One region of the Paenibacillus provencensis genome, then DNA from elsewhere that is predicted to be linked to it. Evidence: predicted binding sites of a transcription regulator. Region 1 holds the regulator's gene; the other holds the start of a gene.
The links. The regulator LexA, encoded in region 1, represses DNA repair genes until DNA is damaged. The targets are predictions, from matches to a motif close to CGAACATATGTTCG.

Region 1 (3,577 bases):
AGCAAGTTAAGAATCTTTTCTTAGCAAATCCATTCTTTTTGGCAACCGAAATCAAGCCTAACACTAGGTAAATAATAAATCCTACAAAACTAAACAAGCCTATAACTGCCCACATGTAGATATACCCTCCTAAAGTATCAATTCCAAACAAAACATAGTCTAACAGATATAGGAATATATATCCATATAGTTTTGCAAAATAATGCACAAAAGAAGATTACTGACTATGGAAAAGCCCTATTTTCTTGGACAGGTCTTCATTTCTATTTCATCATCTATTATCTCGGAAATAGCGGGTTACGCTTCTCACGGCCTTGGTCAGCTTAGCCACCGCAATAGTCAACCTCCTCGTAGCCCTTTAACGATAGGTAGGACTTGAGAGCCACACGGTCAGTTAATCTCAACGACCGACCGTGTGAGTTCCTTAATCTTTCTCTTCAATTTATAGCATACCGCGAAAAGGGCATGTTAATCATGAGTATGTCAAAAAAAACTAAAGCAACTTTGATAATTAGCTTACTTTCATTGGATTCAGCATTGTACAATCGTAATATTAATTATGGGGTGATTTGATGGAACGGGATGAAACTGATCCGTATTATTAACGAAAATGTGCTGACATCGGCTGAAGCAGTGGAAATGCTTGGAGGTTCAAAACAGAATCTTTCTTCCTTGATGAAGCGTCAAAAGCTTTTGCCGATTAAGGAATCTGGGTCAGTTTGTCTCTTCCTTAAATCATATGTTGAAGCGAGAAAAAAGGAAGCTGGGAATTACGTGAAAAGTATCGACCATACGAATAGTTTTAAATAGTGGGCTCTCTTGCAATTTGATATTGCATAACGTGGTAAAATTCTAACTAAAACGAAAAAGGCTTTTCTACAGGGGACAGCAACGGTTTATGCAATCGCTGAATTCTTACGTCCTTCTTTATACCGCAAAGATAGAGAAGACCCTATCTTGGTGTTTATTGATAAGGAGCTTGTTTGTAGTTGTGCGATTGAAGGATATAACAGAGTTAAGCGTTAAAGTAAAAGGAGGACATTATGTGCGCGAAGTCTGTATGTTTAAGTATGCAAATTAAGTTAGGGTTTAAAATAAAGGCCAGATTACATAATTAGAGTCTAAGTTCTAAGTTCTAAGTTCGAAAGAGTGCTTACCAGTTTATCTGCAGGTAAGGCACTCTCTTTATACCAACGTGCCCCGAAACAGGATACAAACCTCAGTTGAGTAAGAGATTGTTGCAACAAAATATAAGTCAGTTGACTACAAAAAAGCAGAGGTCTTCTCGCGAAGATCTCTGCTTATTACTTACTATACAAAAAATAAAAAAATGGCTAATTAATGAAGGAAGTCACGGAACAAGCCTATGACCTTACCTAGAATTGTTACTTTCGTAAGCCGGAGAGGTTCATATGTAGGATTCTCTGGCTGCAGGCGAATATGGTCTTTCTCTTTATAGAAAGTCTTAACGGTAGCTTCGTCATCTTCAGTCATCGCGACGACGATATCTCCGTTATTCGCAGTTTGCTGCTGGCGGACGATGACATAGTCACCATTCGAAATTCCCGCTTCAATCATACTATCTCCGACAACGGACAACATAAACACTTTCTCATCACCAACATACTGCATCGGCAGTGGGAAATAATCTTCAATATTCTCTGTAGCTGTGATCGGAATACCTGCAGTAACTTTACCCACTACAGGGACGCGAGCAACCGTCTGAGTAAATTGAACTACATTATCATCATCATCTTGACCGAGCAATTCAATAGCCCGTGGCTTGGTAGGGTCTCTACGAATTAACCCCTTCTTCTCCAGACGATCCAGGTGTCCGTGAACGGTTGAACTGGAGGCTAGGCCAACAGCTTCACCAATCTCTCTTACGGACGGAGGATATCCTTTCAATCGGACTTCATTGCGTATAAACTCCAGAATGGCTAACTGTCTGCTGGATACCTTCGACATACCGTATCAACTCCACATAATAACGTTTGGGAAAATTATAGCATAGAACCTCCGTTCGTACAAACATTAGTTCTAAAAAAATGCAGAACAATTGTTCTCAAAAACTATTGCCCAAAACACATGTTCGTGTTATAGTGAGTTTATAAGAAATGAGAACAAACGTTTGGAGGTTGGAATAATGCTTAGATACAGCACTTATAACAGCATACATCCTAGAACAGATGAATCGACTAACAATACCTTGGGTGAAACGATACATATTATAATGAAGAAGAACAAACAGAGAACAATCCGCTTGATATTGATCGTGGCGATTCTGTTTCTGAGCTTGACTGGGTTCATGACTGTTTTTGCAGATGCGGGACAAGAGATGACATATGAGAAGGTTGTTGTAAATCCGGGCGATACCTTATGGGCAATCGGCACAGAATACAAACCAGAAGGTATGGATATAAGAGATTATGTGAATCAAATTCAGCGAATTAATGGGTTATCAAGCAGCGACATACAAGTGGGCCAGATGCTGAATCTCCCTTATTTTGATTGATATGTATAATTCATTCATATTATTTAACATGCTGAGGACGCGGCTTGATCTGCGTCTTTTTTCTGTTCTGTATTAAATACAGGCTATACAGGTATTTACCTTGACAACCCTTTCTAATCATGTCAAAGTTAAAGAGACTATGCATTTTGGAGGGGAACAACAGTTGGATATTGAACGTCTAGTTGCGAGGATTAATGAGCTTGCACGCAAGCAGAAGGAATCCGGGCTTACTGAAGAAGAATTGGCTGAACGGGCTGAGCTTAGAGAGATCTATTTGAACAACATCCGCAGCAACTTCCGTCAGCAGCTGGAATCCATTGAAATTGTGGATGATGTAAGCGGCGACACTTATTCAAAAGGAAAATGATTTATTAAATAGGTTAATGCTTTTGTTATAGATTGAAGGAGGATACTCATGGCGAGTTCATTTGAAAGATCGGTAAAGAAAAACCAGCAGAAAATTAATAAAGATCGTAGAAAGAGAGGCCAGCCATCCATCGGATCTGGTGTTGAACAAGAAGATGTGTTTAAAGGAAGAGCCTTTTTGTTCCCATTTGTACTTGTTGTGCTTTCATTTATGTTCCTGACCCTTAGTGGTTTGACGACAGATGGAGTAGGTACATTTGACTGGGTCGTATTCGCGCTTTATCTTGGACTGGCAATAATGTATTTTATGCGTCGACCTTATCTGAAAGTCGGCAAGAAGCGTATCAAGACGATTAAGCTAAGCAGAGAACGTTCCATGGGTGTAGAGGATATTAAGAAAATTGTGTTGGAAAAGGGATCTGTCATTGTTGAGCGCAATGGTAAAGGTGGTCCTTGGGTGTTCAGCAAATTGCTTAACCTATATGATGTAGAAGCGATGGGAGCACGACTTGTACAGTTTGCCCAAAATCATCAAATACCTGTCGAAGATAAGAGAGTAAAGTAAGAAGTCTAACATACGATACCATACATTCGGGGGAGAGAGAGAAGTATGTCAATCAAAGCAGTGCTATTCGATTTGGATGATACACTCTTATGGGATGAACGGAGTGTAGAGGAAGCTTTTTATGAAACATG
Region 2 (3,577 bases), 1.2 Mb from region 1:
CTCTGATCTTTATAAGAAGAACAACCAGCAAGTAACACAATAAAAAAAATTAAGATCAATCCTTTTTTTGACATTTTAATTCACCTCCTTCCAAATAATGGTTGACAATTACCAAATTTATGCTTTTAATATACTATGTATCCAAAATAAATTAAAGGATGTGGAAAAAAATGAAGAAAATTACATCTTCGTTATTGGCAATTTTTTTGGTTTTTTGCGTATCAGCATCTGCATTGGCAAACAACGATGACCTAACATCAGAAGTTTATACTGATGAGATAACTGGGGAAGAAATTTTAGCAGTTTATGAAGTTGACGAGAATGGAAATTTTATTGAAGTATCTTTTGAAGAATATGAAGCAGAAATGGACAAGACCGCAAATAGTACTAAGAAAAATGATAACCCTACTTCACCCAAACCAGACTTCACCCTTTTCCCATATGATTTTTACGGTTATGAGTTCTTATACGAAAGTTTCTCCCAATATTATGAAGGACCTAGAATGGTGGCACAAGGCATTTCCTGTAATGGAGCACAACCTTGTCCGATATCTGCTACACAACAAACTACTGTGACTGAAACTTTTACAGCTAATTTAGGTATTGATTCTACTCAGAAAAAAGCAGCACTTAAAGCCGGTGCAGGATATTCTATAAGTACTGCTAAATCTAATCAAACATCTCAAACATTATACATACCTGTTGGTGAGAGAGCTTACCTTGGTTTCAAACCTAAACTAAATAAATGGGTAGGAGACTTGAACTATTTCCATCAACAAGGAGTAAGCAGAACAATTGTTAGTACTGAAACAGCAACAGTCACTGCTCCATTGATTGACGGAACTGGTAATGCGGCAGGTTACTTTCTTCTTGTAAGATATTGATTAAATACTAGTAATTCATACAGCTGTTTTGCGGCTAACACTTCCTACCATTACATTCGGAAAAAGTGTGAAGTTATTGCACTATCTTCAAAGAGTTGGTAGCTAATAAGAAGCAGCAAAACAAAAGCCCTGTCCTTAGGACAGGGCTTTATTTGAAATTCTATTTTAACATCTTCTTTATCTTTTTATAAATCTTGTTATAGGCTGCTTTCTTTGGGTTGGTGATCCATCCCATCCCCTTGGCTTTTTCAAACCTGCTCGGTGAATGATCTGTCTTTTAATGCTGGATCGGGCCGATGCTCGTTTCCTTGCACTCGGTTTGCGTATTCCAAACTTCATCATGCGAGTAATGCGGCTAACTTTTGATACTCCTTTTGGTCGCATCTAAAATATGCTGTTCCTTCAAGTGGTCCATCTTGATATGTAATGACTGCAAGGGAATTATCTTTCTTTCTTCCTCCAATAGCTGCGCCTGCTAGCAACCCGAGACCTCCAGTAAGCACTCCGCCTACAATTGCTCCTGCAGCAGCTTTCCCACCACTGCGTTTTCCTTTCTCGTCCCATTCCATTTTAACTACTTGGACTTCATTGCCATCAATCAGAAGTTTATATTCTTCCGTGCTACTTGATACTGTAATAAGTCCAGCTTGTACCTTGGGATGACCACCTAAGTATTCGAGTCGGACCGCTTTTCCTGCAGCCATTGCTTTACCGTCTTCTGTAGCTTTTTTGAAGTCCTCTTTCATTTTACCAAAGAAACCCATGTTCCATCCTCCAATACATAATCTTTGAGCATAGTCTATCAGAACTAGGAAATTATTTCTATATTATATTTTTTCATGTCCACGTAAATGAATATATGGAATATTGTTGAAATCTATAACAATACGTCATATAATGAGAACAAATGTTCTGAAAGGGTGATTATGATGTTTTCATTAACAGCAGCTCCAAAACCTTCAGCTAAAAATCAGAAGGAATCACGCCCAAAACGTGATGATTTTGAGCTGGAAGAATTGGCGGTCAAACTTCAAGAAGCAAGGGAAGATAAAAAGACGTTGACATTGTTCGTGTGGAAGAAGGAAGAGCCGATCATAGGTATGATTGAGAAGTTAGATGGCGGCACGAAACTCGTACATATTAATGAGAAATTCGGGGGACCAATGAGGGTTCCTTTTATAGACATATTGAAAGTTGCTGACCCGGAGTCATTCTGACTCTGGGATATTATATATTACCATTGGATATTTTTAGGAGGAGAATCTATAGTATATACTATAGATTTAACCGAGGAGAGCCGACCGGCTCAGATGTCTACTACTTCGTACAGGTCTTCCATGCTACAGGAAAGTACATACGCAATATTGAGCGCTGCATCCCATGGGATTTTTTCACGTTCATTCACCCAATTAGAAATTTGTTGAGGTGAATAATCCGTTCTTCTTCCCAATTCGGCCTGTGACATTCTTGCACGTGCTAATAGATATCTTAGTCGGCATCTCCCACGGGCGAGAGCCAACTTTCCTATCTCCTCTCTTGGGGCAAAACTTGGTAGTTATTCTATACAAATTTATCACGTTGTACGATCAATAGTAAATAAAATAAATTGGGGGTATGCAACATGTGCAGTATGAATCGTACGGAACTTCCAAGGACAATCATAGAAATAAGAAAATCAAGACAGCTAACGGTTGCTGAAGCTGCAAAGAGTTTAGGGTTACATAATGATATGCTTCTTAAATATGAGCGTGAACCCCAGGAGATTCCTCTCTCAGTCGCTGACAGAATTTTGAGGTTTTATGAGATATCCTCTATGGATCAAATTAAGGTTTAATAAAGTCAAAAGAAACAGCAGCGGATGCACACTGCTGTTTCTTTTTGTTCCCACACGCTTCCCACAAAAATTAAAAATGTTATTGGTTTTGATAGTTTTTTGAAGATGTTATTGGTACAAAGAAAGTGGGAAGAAAGGCGTTCTTATAAGGTTAAGGATTTTTAGGGTTGTTATTGGTACAAGTGATAATATACTTACCCGATGTATGATTTTGCCCATCCGATTCAAGATGCCATTGAAGGGATTACGCACTCGCTGTGCTCGGCAGAGTTCAAGGAACATCGCCCCTTGTATGAGTGGGTGCTGCAGGAATTGGAAATACCGGAGCCTCCAATACAAAGGGAGTTTGGCCGATTGAATGTTACGGGTCTAGTGACGAGCAAACGATATTTAAGAGAGCTGGTCGAAGGCGGATTTGTTGATGGCTGGGATGACCCAAGGCTTCCTACGCTTATGGCCTATCGCAGAAGAGGTGTGTCTCCAGAGAGTATCTTTCGGTTTATGACCGAGGTGGGGATGCTTCGTCAGAACAGCACAGTAGAATCTGCTATGCTTGATCATTTTATTCGTCAAGATCTGAAGGGTAAAGCAATCAGTGCCATGGCTGTGTTAGATCCCCTGAAAGTCGTCATCACGAATTTTCCTGATGGAGAGGTAGAGATGCTTCCGATCAAAAACAATGAAGCAAATGAGCAATTAGGAGAGCGTCAAGTACCTTTTTCACGAGAGCTGTACATCGAGAGAGAAGATTTTATGGAGCATCCGATGAAAGGATATTTTAGACTATCTCCCGGACAAGAGGTTCGGTTAAAAGGGGCGTATTATATCAGATGCGAGTCTGTCATTAAGGACCCGGTCA

Region 2: ACFQ3J_RS08680 (YolD-like family protein) is a predicted target of LexA. The motif match lies at 1,785-1,798, and genes of this name have one in related genera.

Annotation. Positions count from the first base shown of each region.
Region 1 covers NZ_JBHTKX010000001.1:656,212-659,788, forward strand. Annotated here, with positions in the region: gene ACFQ3J_RS03245 (Ltp family lipoprotein) at 1-115, opposite strand, end outside; gene ACFQ3J_RS03250 (DNA-binding protein) at 583-810, shown strand; gene lexA (transcriptional repressor LexA) at 1,339-1,968, opposite strand; gene ACFQ3J_RS03260 (LysM peptidoglycan-binding domain-containing protein) at 2,147-2,515, shown strand; gene ACFQ3J_RS03265 (DUF896 domain-containing protein) at 2,679-2,882, shown strand; gene ACFQ3J_RS03270 (hypothetical protein) at 2,931-3,446, shown strand; gene ACFQ3J_RS03275 (HAD family hydrolase) at 3,492-3,577, shown strand, end outside.
Region 2 covers NZ_JBHTKX010000001.1:1,821,342-1,824,918, reverse strand. Annotated here, with positions in the region: gene ACFQ3J_RS08695 (hypothetical protein) at 1-74, opposite strand, end outside; gene ACFQ3J_RS08690 (DUF6060 domain-containing protein) at 171-884, shown strand; gene ACFQ3J_RS08685 (hypothetical protein) at 1,223-1,648, opposite strand; gene ACFQ3J_RS08680 (YolD-like family protein) at 1,811-2,101, shown strand; gene ACFQ3J_RS08675 (helix-turn-helix domain-containing protein) at 2,191-2,403, opposite strand; gene ACFQ3J_RS08670 (helix-turn-helix domain-containing protein) at 2,506-2,718, shown strand; partial or broken gene ACFQ3J_RS08665 (glutamate--tRNA ligase family protein) at 2,914-3,577, shown strand, end outside.